One region of the Bacteroides parvus genome, then DNA from elsewhere that is predicted to be linked to it. Evidence: riboswitches for the same ligand, from Rfam matches in the RefSeq annotation. Region 1 holds a riboswitch; the other holds the start of a gene.

What was found. Region 1 has a riboswitch for thiamine pyrophosphate ahead of JXR92_RS06595 (TonB-dependent receptor). Riboswitches for the same ligand answer to the same signal wherever they lie in the genome.
Region 2: linked by a shared signal. The riboswitch ahead of thiS (sulfur carrier protein ThiS) and the one ahead of JXR92_RS06595 (TonB-dependent receptor) in region 1 are both predicted to bind thiamine pyrophosphate.

The regions. Positions count from the first base shown of each region.
Region 1 covers NZ_CP084680.1:1,657,165-1,664,338, forward strand. Annotated here, with positions in the region: gene pnuC (nicotinamide riboside transporter PnuC) at 1-471, opposite strand, end outside; gene JXR92_RS06595 (TonB-dependent receptor) at 471-2,783, opposite strand; TPP riboswitch at 2,817-2,913, opposite strand; gene JXR92_RS06600 (mechanosensitive ion channel family protein) at 3,018-3,887, shown strand; gene JXR92_RS06605 (hypothetical protein) at 4,015-4,257, opposite strand; gene JXR92_RS06610 (hypothetical protein) at 4,387-4,929, shown strand; gene JXR92_RS06615 (pyridoxamine 5'-phosphate oxidase family protein) at 4,978-5,385, opposite strand; gene JXR92_RS06620 (helix-turn-helix transcriptional regulator) at 5,462-6,277, opposite strand; gene JXR92_RS06625 (hypothetical protein) at 6,405-6,854, shown strand; gene JXR92_RS06630 (winged helix-turn-helix domain-containing protein) at 7,089-7,174, shown strand, end outside.
Region 2 covers NZ_CP084680.1:3,153,503-3,160,676, reverse strand. Annotated here, with positions in the region: gene xylE (D-xylose transporter XylE) at 1-312, opposite strand, end outside; gene xylA (xylose isomerase) at 427-1,743, opposite strand; gene JXR92_RS12870 (xylulokinase) at 1,834-3,321, opposite strand; gene JXR92_RS12865 (NUDIX hydrolase) at 3,371-4,102, opposite strand; gene fabD (ACP S-malonyltransferase) at 4,500-5,387, shown strand; TPP riboswitch at 5,596-5,686, shown strand; gene thiS (sulfur carrier protein ThiS) at 5,756-5,953, shown strand; gene JXR92_RS12850 (thiamine phosphate synthase) at 5,959-6,642, shown strand; gene JXR92_RS12845 (thiazole synthase) at 6,653-7,174, shown strand, end outside.

The DNA of each region.
Region 1 (7,174 bases):
TTTCCGTGCCAGCATCCACATGCCGACGATGCTCAGTGCGGTGGTGAAGGAGTCCAGCCAGGGCACATTGCTGTCCGTGAAGTTTATCAATATCCAGGCAATGCCGAGGAAGGCGGCGGTGAATACGGCAGTAAGCGGCAGCAAGTAGCGCGTCGGCATATAGGTAATGGAAAGCTCCTGCTTTTGTTCTTCTGTTCTGTTGTTCTCTCCCCTTTGTGGGGCATCTTTCCGTTTCAAGATAGTACGTCGTAGTACAGCTCTGTACTTCCACATCATCCAGCCGTAGATGGCAGCACCCAGATAATAGATGTTGATGCCGAAATCTGCATACAACCCCGCATCATAGTAGACAAAAATATAGACGGCAGGCATAATGATGCCCGCTATCCAAAGATAAATGCTTGCCCGGTACTCCAACCAGAGGTAGAGGATCCCGGTCACAGTGCCTGTAATCTCAAGAATATGTTCCATCAGAAATTGATTGCTATATGTCCCAATACATTCGTTCCCGCCTGGGCAGCGTAGCCGGCATAGTTGTAACGGACTTTTCCTCCGTTATCGTCGAGATAGTATCCGCTGCCTGCGTATCCGTTATTCTCGTATTCTTCATTGAACAGATTATAGATGGTGCACCCTATGGTTACCGACTTTACTTTAGGCAACTTGAAGGTATAGGACAGATTCAGGTTGCTTACGAAATAAGCATCCAGCGTGCACTCCTCTTGCTTGGCGTTACTCATGTATTGCTTGCTGATATATTGTGACTGTAACGAGGCTTCGAATCCTTTGAACGTATAGCCGAAGCGGTTGTTCAGTATGAAGTCGGGAGAGAATGCGATGGGGGTATCTCCGTGTTCGATGACCCATGCTTCCGACCCTGCCTCTTCGTTTTCAAAAAGTGTCTCGGTAAAGTTCTGCACACGGTTCTTGCTGAGTGTGGCATTGATGTCCCATTGCAAGCCGCAGTCCAGTTTGATGCCAGCCATCAGTTCAATACCCGTACGGTAGCTGTCGGGCACGTTGCTGGCCATGGCTTCGCCTATCTCGTTCAGCTCTCCCGTCAGTACCAGCTGGTCTTTATAGTCCATATAGTAGAAGTTGGCACCCGCATGGAGCCATGAGTTGGCGAAGGTATATCCCAGTTCGTAGTCGAACAAGCGCTCAGCCTTGGGATGTTCGGTGAAGTAGCCGTCGGTGTAGTTGTTGCGCGTAGGCTCTTTATGGGCTACGCTGAACGAACCGTATAGGCGGTGGTTGCGGTCGATTTGCCAGGACAGTCCGGCTTTCGGGTTGAAGAAGTCGAAGTCTTCGTCGATGTCCAGCTTCTGCATTCCCGGAGTGGTGGCAGTCCAGTTGTACTTGTCGTTCAGTCCGTTTATCTTGTAGTCGATGTGGCGGTATTGCAGGTCGAGGTAGGCGCTGAGGCCGCTTACCAGTTCATAATTGGCTTTCAGATAAATATTGCCGTCATTCTTTGTGGCGTTGTTGCGGTAGTAGTCGTGGTCGGGGTTCAGTTCGCCGATATAGTTCTTTACCCAAAGCACTTTTCCAAAGTGGTCGCCGTCATAGCGATTCAGTGCACCGCCTAGCGAGGCATGCAGACGGTCGGCTTTGTAGCTTACGGAGAAGATTCCACCGCCAAACCAGTTGTCCATTGCCTTCTTGCGGATAAGGTCGCTTACTTCTACCTTGCCGCCATTGTATTCGAAAGGCGACATGCCGTACTCTGTCAACGAGCGTTCGCCTTTATATTCCTGGTAGTACCCGTCGCCTTTGGTGTAATGCAGGCCGATATTCAGATTCCATTGCGAGGTGAAATTGTGGTTGAACAGCAACTGGTAATTCTTCTGCGTATAGTTGTCGGTCTGGTCGTCATAGAAATGCAGTGCACCTCCTTCGTCCGTGAGGTAATGCTTCTCGCCGTTGTCGTCTTTATAATATTCTTTGCTGTATACATGGCCGTCCCGGTCGGTGGCGTACATGAATCCGCAGGAATTGTAACGCCGTCCGTAACGTTCCATCTCCTCCTTGCTGGCATAGTTCCATGCGTGGTAAGTGCGCTCTTTGCCGGCAAAGGTTATCAGTTTGACGGAGGTATTGTCATTGTAGTATCCTCCTTGCAGATAATAGGAGTTCAGTCCCACAGATGCCCGGTCTATATACCCGTCCGTACTGATGTTGGAGAGCCGCGCATCGAACGACCAATGATTGTTGATGAGTCCCGTTCCCACTTTCACCGTCTCCTTGTGCGTATGGAAGGAGCCGTAGGAACCGTTGAATTCTGCATAGGGTTTCATGGAGAAATCACCCGTCTGCATGTTGATGCTGGCACCGAAAGCTCCTGCACCGTTCGTTGAGGTACCAGCTCCGCGTTGCACCTGCATGTCCTTGACGGAGGAGGCGAAGTCCGGCAGGTTGACCCAGAATACCGTGTGACTCTCCGCGTCGTTGATGGGAATACCGTTGGCGGTGACGTTGATGCGTGTGCCGTCTGTTCCGCGGACTCTCAGCGTGGTGTAACCCACCCCGGCACCGGCATCGCTGGTAGTAATGGCGGAGGGTGTCATACTCAACAGATACGGCAGGTCTTGTCCGAAATTCTGTTTTTTCAGTTGTTCTTTGCCTATATTGGTGAATGCCACCGGTGTGCTGTTTGTGGCACGTGTGGAGATGACTTCCACTTCCTGCAGGTTTATCACCCGCAGGCTGTCTTGTTCTTGTGCCTGCGCACAGACACCCAGTGCTGCCGTCAGGAGGCAGACCGCCATTGCATGTCTCTTCATTTGCAATTGTTTCGTTTAGATGAATACAGAAAAGGGGAACTTTTCTTCTTTTCCCTCCGCCGGCATTACCCGGATCAGGTTAATGGGTATGATCTCAGCCCGTCGTATTAGGGCACCCCTTAGTTGAAATCGGGGCAAAGGTAGGAGTTTTCGTCGAAAGTGGCAAGTTAAGTGAACGAAACTCAGAGTTATTTGTTAATTTTGTAGCATTAATTTTAAAAAAAGAATATAGTTATGTTATCATCTTTATTCATGGCAGCCTTTGCTGCCCAAGTTGCTGACGATGGTTTCAGCAAACTGCAGATATTCCTTCAGCAATTGATAGATTGGGGCGTAAGTGCCGGTGGACGTATTATTGGAGCTGTCATCATCTTTGTGGTAGGACGGTTCTTGATTTCCTTTCTTAGGAAAATGCTGGCGAGGTTATTGGCAAAAAGACATGTGGATGCCAGTATCCAGAGCTTTGTGAAAAGTTTAGTCAATATCTTGCTGACCATTCTGCTGATTATTGCCGTTATCGGCAAATTGGGAGTGGAAACTACTTCATTTGCAGCTTTGTTGGCATCTGCCGGTGTGGCTATCGGTATGGCACTTTCCGGAAACTTGCAGAACTTTGCGGGTGGATTGATTGTACTGTTGTTCCGTCCTTTCAAGGTAGGCGACTGGATTGAAAGCCAGGGAGTGTCCGGAACGGTACGTGAGATTCAAATCTTCCATACGATTCTGACCACAGCCGACAATAAGGTAATCTATATACCTAACGGTGCGTTGAGCAGTGGTACAGTGACTAATTACAGCCGTGAGGATACGCGTCGTGTAGATTGGGTGATCGGTGTAGAATATGGTGAGAACTATGACAAGGTAGAGAGCACCGTGCGTCGTATCATCTCCGAAGACAGCCGTATCTTGAATACTCCCGAGCCGTTTGTGGCTCTTCATGCCCTGGATGCCAGCAGTGTGAATGTGGTGATTCGTGTTTGGGTGAAGAGCGGAGACTACTGGGGCGTTTATTTTGATATGAACAAGAAGATTTACTCCGTATTCAACGAGGAAGGTATCGACTTCCCATTCCCGCAGTTGACGGTGCATCAGGCGAAAGACTGAGTGGGCTACAAGTTTCAATTTATTAGCTATCAGCCACTATAAGTTACGGGCTACAAGTTGTCCTGCATTATCATACTGCAGGACAACTTGTAGCCCGTAACTTAATAGTAGTCGGTAACTCCGTAGTTTATTTATAACTTAATTCTGCCTCTATTTCTTCGCAGACATCTTGTTCCAGGTTGAGCAGCTGATTGATTTCTTTTCGTTTTTCCAAATCCGTGAAATAGCTCTCCACTACTGCATAGATGTTGAAGCCGGTTGTGGAACCCGCAGCCAAATCCAATGACTCAACCATTTTCTCTACTGCTTGATGAATGCGTTTCTTACTGATAAAATGCAGTTCATTACTATGAATTAAGCTCTTTTCCATGATATTTTCTGTTTTAGTTATTGTAGTTATAACATTCTATCAAGCAAGTTAGTTCATGTAGATTGAACAGACTTGACAGTCGACCGAACGATATTTCTTTTTATATTTGCCAAAAATATAAGCGCGGCAATGAAAGAACTGTTTATAAAAATACTCCGTTTTCTGATGTTTGTACTGGTCGTAGCTTTGGGCTGCATCGGATATAACATCTATGAAGATACGTTGGCTGCTGTGTGGATACCCGTAGGGGTAGGACTTGTGGTGGCAGTCGTTACACTTCCTCTATATAAAAAATGGATATGGCTGACAACGATGGAGCAAAAGGCAGTGAATATATTGTGTCATGTGGTGTGCGTGGGTGTCATCAGTTGTTCGCTTTTTCTGGTAGGAAATTATCAGATGGCGGCTCCTGCTTCGACAAAGGAGGTGACGGTCACCGTACTTGAGAAGCTGATAAAAGAACATGAAAAGAGACGTAAAGTAGGCAAGCATCGTTATGTGTCGGACGGAGTACGTAAGGAGTATTACTTAAAGGTGGCTTTCGAGGATGGAGCGATAGAGACCTTGCATGTTTCCACAGCCACATACAACAAAGCACGAAAAGACAAACCGAAAGTCTTGACTTTGCAGAAAGGAGCTTTCGGATTGCCGGTGATAACGAAGGGGTTATAGTTCTAATTCCCCCATGCAAGACATCAGATGAGGAACAGAATGCTCTTCTTAAAGATTTCTGCGTACAAAATGTCCGTCAATCCAAATGGTGGCATGGTGTCCTTTGAATTTCAGTAATACATAATTGGGATCTGTCGGGCCTTTGCTGAAGTGTGCGCTGAACCACTCTTGCCACATTTCCTGCTTGGTGGCTTCGTCTTCTATAATCTCCACCTCACCGGTGAGCACTACGCTGTTTCCTTTTTCCTGAAAGCACAAACCTGCTTTCGGATTGGCTGCAAACTCCTTTGTTTTAAGACTGTCTTTGCCGGTCGCCAACCATACGGTTGTGGCCCCTTCCGACTTGATGTTGCTCATTGGAACGGGGCGGGGATATCCCTCTTGGTTGATGGAAGTGATGACGACGGTTTCGCATCTTGCCAAGATTTCTGCTGCTTTCTCGATTAATGTTGCCATATTGGATGTTTTTATTGATTTGATTGCTGCAAATATAGGCATGGTAATAGGAAGAGCTATTGTAAAAAATCGACTTTTATGTTTTCACATAACTCAAAGTCCCTTCTTCCAATGGAGCGGAAGTGAGAAGCTGGCTTGGCGCGTTGCCGGACATCTTTTTGATTTCTTTTGAGAGATGGGAAACATCATAATATCCTGCTTTGATGGCAACGGACAGCAGATTGTCGAAAGAGGTACTTCGCAACAAGTCTACAGCATGTTTGAACTTCATAATCCGACTGTACTCTTTGGGTGTAAGTCCGGTGTGCTGCTTGAATTTCCGTTCGAAATGGCGTTGGCATAGGCAAGTCTCCTCCGCTAACCGGAGGAGTGACAAGTCACCCTTGCATCGATTGATTTGCTGTATGGCGAACAGCATGCTCCGTTCTGCTTTTGGACTGTATCGGCATAAGGCTTGAAGCAGGAAGTTTTCAATAAAGACCAGGTGCTCTTGAATGGTTCCCAGTTCGCCCAGTCTCTCTGCAAAAGAGTGGGTAAAGAGGCTTGTAAGCTCATCGGCGTTTAACCGTAAGTTGGTGAGCTCCTGCAAAGGGAGGTCCATGAAGCGAAGTATTCCGCAAGGCAGAAAACGGATTCCCAGCATATGGATTGTTACCGTATGGGTCACCAATTCAGAATATTTGGTCATGGCTCCAATGAAGTAGGCATGGTAGGGCTGCATAACGAGGCTGTCGTGTACGGCCTTAGGAGCTTCACCCAACGTGAATATAAAGTCAGTGCATCCGTCAGGCAGGATATTGATGTGCATGCCGTATCCGGGTTGTCCTTTAAACTCCCAATATTTGTCAATATAGGGGGAGAGCAGGGGGCTGGGATGATATTCTTTGTACATAGGTTGTAAAGATAGGAATAAACTTCGAAGATAGGGAAATCCCTATGTATAAATAGAGAGAATCACGGAAAAGGAGGTTTTTATCATACTACATTTGCTGTATGGATAAATACTAAAACTTTCTATTATGAAAAAGATGTCAGTTGTTTTAGGCTTGTTACTCGCTGTCTTGGTGACGGGCTGTGGCATTTATGAGAGCTACGGGTTTGATTATAAGCAGTTGAGCAGCATTGAACGTGGTATGAGCTTTAAAGAGGTGTGTACCATTTTAGGAGAGCCTGCATTTAGAGATTTGAATAAGGAGGGAGAGGCTTGGACATTCCGTGCTTATACTCCTGCGGGGTGGTCGGCTGTCAAGGTGTGGTTCAAAGACGGAAAAGTGGACGAAATGAAGAGCTATCTGGAGGATACTTATCCAGTTACCACTTCGCGGGACAAGAGTTTCATGGACGAGAAAAAAGAATCTTCCGACAAGAGTAGCGAAACAAAGGTAATAGTTTCGCCGGAAGGGAAACATTACATCAAAATGGGCTCGGTAGTAGTCACTCCCGAAGGCAAGCATATAATAGTACCTTGATTATACCAGCATAATCGTTTCCGGATATAGTATAATGTGAATATACCTTTCTATAAAGTGCTGATATTTATAAAGTTCTATATTTTTTGCAGATTTTAGGTATATGTAGTTCAAAGAATGTTATCTGAAATGAAAAGAATGGGCAATGTTTGTCATTGCTCTGTCTTTATCTTATATTTGAGTAGATAATATAGGATATCATTTTAAGAAAGGAACTAATAATAAGATAATAATATGAAGAATATTGAGAAGGCGACCAATAATATGAAAATGGTATATTCCATTCTGTGCAATCTTAAGAAGTGTACAATCTTTGAATT
Region 2 (7,174 bases), 1.5 Mb from region 1:
GTAGTAGGAGCCTAATGCCGACAGAAAGAACAAGACGCCGGCTATGAAAAGAGAATTCTTACGTCCCAGATTGGATGCGAAGAATCCCGAAAGAGCACTACCGATGATACATCCGATAAGTGCACTGGAAGAGGTAATGCCGTGAATCGTATCTGTGTAGACAAAATCGGGGGCACCCATAAAGAATGCCTGAAGCCCTTTATCGGCACCGGATATGACTGCTGTATCGTAACCGAAAAGCAATCCTCCAATGACGGCTACCAACACAATAGAGAAGAGGTAGAGTTTACTGCCTTTTTCTGTATAATTCATGATATTAATGATTAATGGTTAATGATTAGCGATTAATGATTAGCGATTAATGATTAATATTGAAACACTTCATGCGCAACCTATTAACCACTAATCACTAAACATTGATCATTATTAGCAGTACATATTCACGATTGCCTCATACAATTCCTGCTTGCCGCTGGTCTGTTTCGGCTCACCGTTGGCTTTTGCGTAAGCTACCAAATCCTCCAGCGTCAGTTTGCCATCTTCAAATTCCTTGCCTTTACCACTGTCGAAGGAAGCATAGCGGTCGGCCAGCATCTTTTTGTAAGGAGACTCTTCAAGCAGTTTGGCTGCACTTTCCAGTGCACGTGCCATCACGTCCATACCGGCGATGTGGGCAATGAAAATGTCTTCCAGGTCGGTGGAGTTACGACGGGTCTTGGCATCGAAGTTTGTACCGCCATTGCCAAAACCTCCGTTACGGATGATTTGCATCATGGCCTGGGTCAGTTCGAAGTTGTCGATGGGGAACTGGTCTGTATCCCAGCCGTTCTGGTAGTCACCACGGTTGGCGTCGATGGAGCCGAGCATACCGTTGTCTACGGCTACTGCGAGTTCGTGCTCGAAGGTGTGACCCGCCAAAGTAGCGTGGTTCACTTCGATGTTCACCTTGAAATCCTTGTCCAGATTGTGAGCCTTCAAGAAGCCGATAACGGTTTCGGTGTCTACATCATACTGGTGTTTGGTAGGTTCCATCGGTTTCGGTTCAATCAGGAAGGTACCTTTGAATCCGCGGGCACGGGCATAGTCGCGGGCGATGGTCAACATCTGTGCGAGGTGCTCTTTCTCACGTTTCTGGTCTGTATTCAGCAAAGACATGTAGCCTTCGCGACCGCCCCAGAATACATAGTTTGAACCTCCCAGCTCGATAGTAGCGTCGATGGCGTTCTTGATTTGAACGGCGGCACGTGCCACTACATCAAAATCGGGGTTAGTGGCTGCGCCATTCATATAGCGAGCATGGCCGAATACGTTGGCGGTACCCCACAACAGCTTGATGCCGGTTTCAGCTTGTTTCTGCTTGGCATACGCTACGATTTCCTTCAGGTTGGCTTCGTATTCTTCAATGGTCTCGGCTTCTTCGCAAAGGTCTACATCGTGGAAGCAGTAGTATTCGATACCCATTTTCTGCATAAATTCAAAGCCGGCGTCCATTTTGTTCTTGGCAGCCTGAACCTTGTCAGCCTCACCGTTCCAGGGGAATTTCTTTGTTCCGCCACCGAACTGGTCGCCGCCTTCTGCGCAAAGAGTGTGCCACCATGCCATGGCGAACTTCAGCCATTCACTCATTTTCTTGCCCATGATTACTTTATCGGCATCGTAGTAACGGAATGCCATCGGGTTCTTGCTCTCTTTACCTTCGAATTTAATCTTTCCTATTCCGGGAAAATACTCTTTTGTTGCCATAATCTTAATTTTGTTTTAAAGGATTAATTATTTGATTTAAATAAGTTGCAAAAATTTGTTCATATCAAGATGCCATGAATCAATCATACATTATCTCATTGCTTCTTCCAGACAGTGTTTCCAGCGCGCATATGCGTCGGCATAAGCCTGGCGGTCTGCCACTTTCGGCTCTATCACCTCGAGCTTCTCAAGCGTGGCAAATGCTTCGTTGTTGTCCTTGTATATGCCCGCACCGATTCCGGCGCCTTTGGCGGCACCTACAGAGCCGTCGGTATCATACAGTTCGATGACAGCTCCCGTCACACCGGCCAATGTCTCGCGGAACAGCGGGCTGAGGAACATATTAGCCTTGCCGGCATGAATTTTCTGCACGGGAATGCCCATTTGTTCCATGATGTCGATTCCATATTTGAAGGAGAAAACGATGCCTTCCTGCGCTGCACGGACGATATGCTGCTTGCCGTGCTGGTTGAAGTTGATGCCATGAATGGAGCAGCCTATTTCCTTGTTCTCCAGCATACGCTCCGCACCGTTCCCGAAGGGCAGGATGCTGATGCCGGCACTGCCGATGGGAGCTTGTGCTGCCAGCAGATTCATATCGCTGTAGGAGATGCCTTCGGGAGCAACGGTACGTTTTACCCATGAATTGAGGATGCCCGTACCATTGATGCACAGCAGAACACCCAGACGGGTTTGCCCGGCAGTATGGTTGACGTGTGCAAAGGTGTTGACACGTGACTTGGGGTCGTAATTCACCTCACCGTTCACGCCGTATACCACGCCGGATGTTCCGGCGGTGGAAGCTATTTCACCCGGATTGAATACATTCAGGGAAAGGGCATTGTTGGGCTGGTCGCCAGCACGGTAAGTGATAGGCGTACCTTCTTTCAGACCCAGCTCTGCGGCTGCAGCAGCATTGACGCGTCCCTGCTCGGAGAAAGTCGGTTTGATGTCGGCAATCAGAGAGGAGTCGAATCCATAATACTCCATCAGAAAATCAGCAACCCGGTTGTTCTTGAAATCCCAGAACATCCCTTCGGACAAACCGGACACCGTGGTACAGATGGTACCGCTCAACTTCATGGCGATATAGTCGCCCGGCAGCATTATCTTATGAATCTTTTCGTAAACGGAAGGCTCATTCTCCTTAATCCAAGCCAGTTTGGAGGCCGTGAAGTTGCCCGGAGAATTCAGCAGATGTGAAAGGCAAGTCTCCTCTCCCAATGTTTCGAAAGCCTTTTGTCCGTAGGGCACGGCTCTGGAGTCGCACCAGATAATGGCAGGACGCAACACCTGCTGGTTTTTATCTACACATACCAAGCCATGCATCTGATAAGAGATACCAATCGCCTTGATGTCTTCTGCGTTTACTCCGGATTCTGCCAATACAGCTTGTGTGGCCAGTTTCAAATTTTCCCACCAATTTCCGGGGTCTTGCTCTGCCCAGCCGGGCTTCACTGCGATAATTTCCGCTTCAGTCTTGGGGAAGAAGGCAGACGATACACATTTGCCGCTTTCCGCATTTACCAGACTCGCTTTTACAGACGAGCTGCCGATGTCATAACCTAATAAATACATTTCTATCAATATTAAAGAATGAAAGTGATATGAAGAATTCAAAATCCGGCTACCGTCGGATTTTATTGTATATCTTTTTGTCAAAACGGTAGTAACGTGCCGCCCGGTGGGCCACGCCTTGCTGTTTTTCTTCCAGAGGAACGACATATTCCATCAGGGCTATCTTTTTATGGAAATTGCGTACGTCGTACTGCTTGTCATACACCAGCTCGTACAAAGTGCGAAGCTGGGATGCGGTGAACTTACGCGGCAATAAGTCGAACAGTGAAGACGGATTGAACTCGACGTACTGGCGGACATAGGTAATGGCTTCCTTGATAATCAGGTTGTGGTCGAATGCCAGAGCCTTTATATCCGGCATGGCTACCCAACTGGCTTGATAATCGTCCAAATCACGGTTCAATGCGCGGTCTATCTTCACCAGGGAAAGATAGGCTATGGTGACAATACGTTCCACCCTGGACTGCATGGCACGTTCCAGCCAATGCACATCTTTGGGGTCCTTCGTACGGTTTTTTGAACCGAATGCCTTAAATTGCATCAGATTGACGTTCTTCAGGCCCGTTAATTCATTCAACACCCGTTTGGCAGCTTCATCTAAGTCCTCATCCATATAAATCAGACTTCCGGGAAGCTTCATATCATGAAAGATTTCTCCTTCTTCCTCTCCTGCACGCTTAATCAGCAGAACCTTTAGCTGTTCTCCGTCAAAACCAATCACTACACAGTCCACAGAGATATGATTGTTTGCCAACGGCGTTTTTTGTTCTATGTTTTGCATAATATATCTCGTTAAGCGCTGCAAATATAAATAGGTTTTTCTAATTTGCAACAAAGGAAAAGAATATTTTTACAATGTTATAAAGCATTATTTTTCAACTGAATACATATCTTACTTTATACAATATCATTTTCAGTTGTTATCGTATGGAATACAATATGTAATTTACAAGAATACACAAGAGGTCTAATTGTAGGAAGTACAATAAGGAGGAAGTGTTTCATTTATAAGTATTTCAGTATCCGGATATCACAGAAGACCCAAGCATACATATTGTATTTTAGCTTCCTCCTTAAAGTAAGGGTATTGCACAAAAAACATCCGTTTGTGCGGTGAATATCAGAAAAACCTCTACCTTTGCAGCACTTTTTATTTAAACACTAAAAAACGAGTAAATATGAAAGCATTTGTATTTCCGGGTCAAGGTGCCCAATTCGTTGGCATGGGAAAGGACCTGTACGAAAATTCGGCATTAGCCAAGGAACTTTTTGAGAAAGCAAATGATATCCTCGGGTATCGTATTACTGATATTATGTTCAACGGTACAGATGAAGACCTGCGCCAGACTAAAGTTACCCAACCTGCCGTATTCCTTCATTCCGTTATTTCCGCCCTCTGCATGGGCGATGACTTTAAGCCGGAGATGACCGCCGGTCACTCACTGGGCGAGTTCTCCGCTTTGGTTGCTGCCGGTGCACTGAGCTTTGAAGATGGTCTGAAACTGGTGTATGCCCGTGCCATGGCTATGCAAAAGGCTTGCGAAGCACAGCCCTCCACTATGGCAGCCATAATTGCCCTGCCGGATGAAAAGGTTGAGGAAATCTGCGCCCAGGTAAGTGCCGAAGGTGAAGTTTGCGTGGCAGCCAACTATAATTGCCCGGGACAGATTGTAATTTCCGGTTCCATAGAAGGTATCAACAAGGCTTGCGAACTGATGAAGGCTGCAGGTGCCAAGCGCGCCTTACCGTTGAAGGTAGGCGGTGCATTCCACTCTCCATTGATGGACCCTGCCAAAGTGGAACTGGAAGCAGCCATCAATGCAACAGAAATCCATGCTCCGAAGTGCCCCGTATATCAGAATGTAGACGCTATGCCTCATACTGACCCGGCAGAAATCAAGAAGAATCTGGTGGCTCAGCTGACAGCATCGGTACGTTGGACGCAAACAGTGAAGAACATGGTTGCCGATGGTGCTACGGACTTCACAGAGTGCGGTCCTGGTGCAGTGCTGCAAGGTCTTATCAAGAAAATTGCACCGGAAGCAACGGCTCACGGGATTGCATAATTCTTTGTGTATAGTATATCTTCAAGGCTGTCTTTCTTCGGAGAGGCAGCCTTTCTTTTTAAAGAGCTTTACTTTCCTCTTGTAATCTCTTCTCTATCTGCTACGTCTGTATAGGTACGGAGATGGTAAGGAAAAGAAAAGTCAGAGACAGGGAGAAAAAAAGCTTCCTTTTGTTTTTTATTTCCGATTTTCCCTTACCTTTGTTGCCGTAAAGACAAAGGGGTGCCCTGACGGGCTGAGATTATACCCTCGAACCTGATGCAGTTAGTACTGCCGTAGGAATTGGATATTTTTTTCTTCACTAAACTTGCCGTAAAGACGCTTCTTTGTATTTACTTCCATTGTTTTATTTCTTAATGAACAGAAAAATGAAAGTATTGGTCAACAACAAGGAAGTGAAAACCGGCGCCACTACCCTTTCACAACTTATCGAGGAACTTGCCCTACCGGTGCAAGGCATTGCCGTGGCCGTAGACAACCATATTGTATTTCGCACGGAATGGACAAAATGCGCCCTGAGGGAATACATGTCCATCATCATTATCAAAGCGGCTTGCGGAGGGTGAGGAAGATGAAGGACGAGAGGCTGAAAAACGGAGGAATGCAGTTCATCACGCACTATACGGAGCGATATTCGTACCTGGATGCTGCACGCATGGCTCTTGAGGGCGGTTGCCGCTGGGTGCAACTGCGCATGAAAGACACCCCGGTGGAAACGATAGAACCCGTAGCCTTAGAGGTGCAGGCTCTTTGCCGACAATACGGTGCGACCTTCATCATTGACGACCATGTGGAACTGGTAAAGAAGCTGCGTGCCGACGGCGTACATCTTGGAAAGAAAGACATGCCCATAGCCGACGCACGCCGGATTCTGGGCGCGGAGTACATTATAGGCGGTACCGCCAATACTTTTGAGGATGTACAGCAACACTACAAAGCTGGTGCCGACTACATAGGCTGCGGCCCTTTCCGCTACACCACCACCAAGAAGAACCTAAGCCCGATATTAGGATTGGAAGGCTATGCCGCCATCGTCAACCGGATGCGGGAGGAGAACGTATGCCTGCCCATGGTTGCCATCGGAGGAATTACCATTGCAGACATTCCCGCCATTATGCAGACGGGAGTCAGCGGAATTGCCCTATCCGGCACGGTGCTGCATGCCGATAGTCCGGCAGACGAGATGCGGAGAATCATTTCTTTAATAAAGAATGAAGAAGCAGGGGAAAAAGTAAAGAACGAAAAATTAATATAACACTACTGACATGGAAAAATTAGTGATTGCGGGACGTGAGTTCAACTCTCGCCTGTTTTTAGGAACCGGAAAGTTCCATTCCGACGAAGTGATGGAACAATCCATCTTGGCATCCGGCACGGAAATGGTGACGGTGGCAATGAAACGAATTGAACTGGACAATAAGGAAGATGATATGCTGGTGCATATACAACATCCCGGCATTCAGCTTCTGCCCAATACCTCCGGCGTGCGCAATGCCGAAGAAGCTGTTTTTGCCGCACAGATGGCGCGTGAGGCTTTTGGCACGAACTGGCTGAAACTGGAGATACACCCCGACCCCCGCTATCTGTTGCCGGATTCTGTGGAGACGTTGAAAGCCACGGAGGAACTGGTCAAATTGGGCTTCGTAGTACTGCCCTATTGTCAGGCAGACCCCACACTGTGCAAGAGACTGGAAGAGGCAGGTGCCGCCACCGTCATGCCGCTGGGTGCTCCTATCGGCACAAACAAAGGACTGCAGACAAGGGATTTCTTGAGGATAATCATTGAG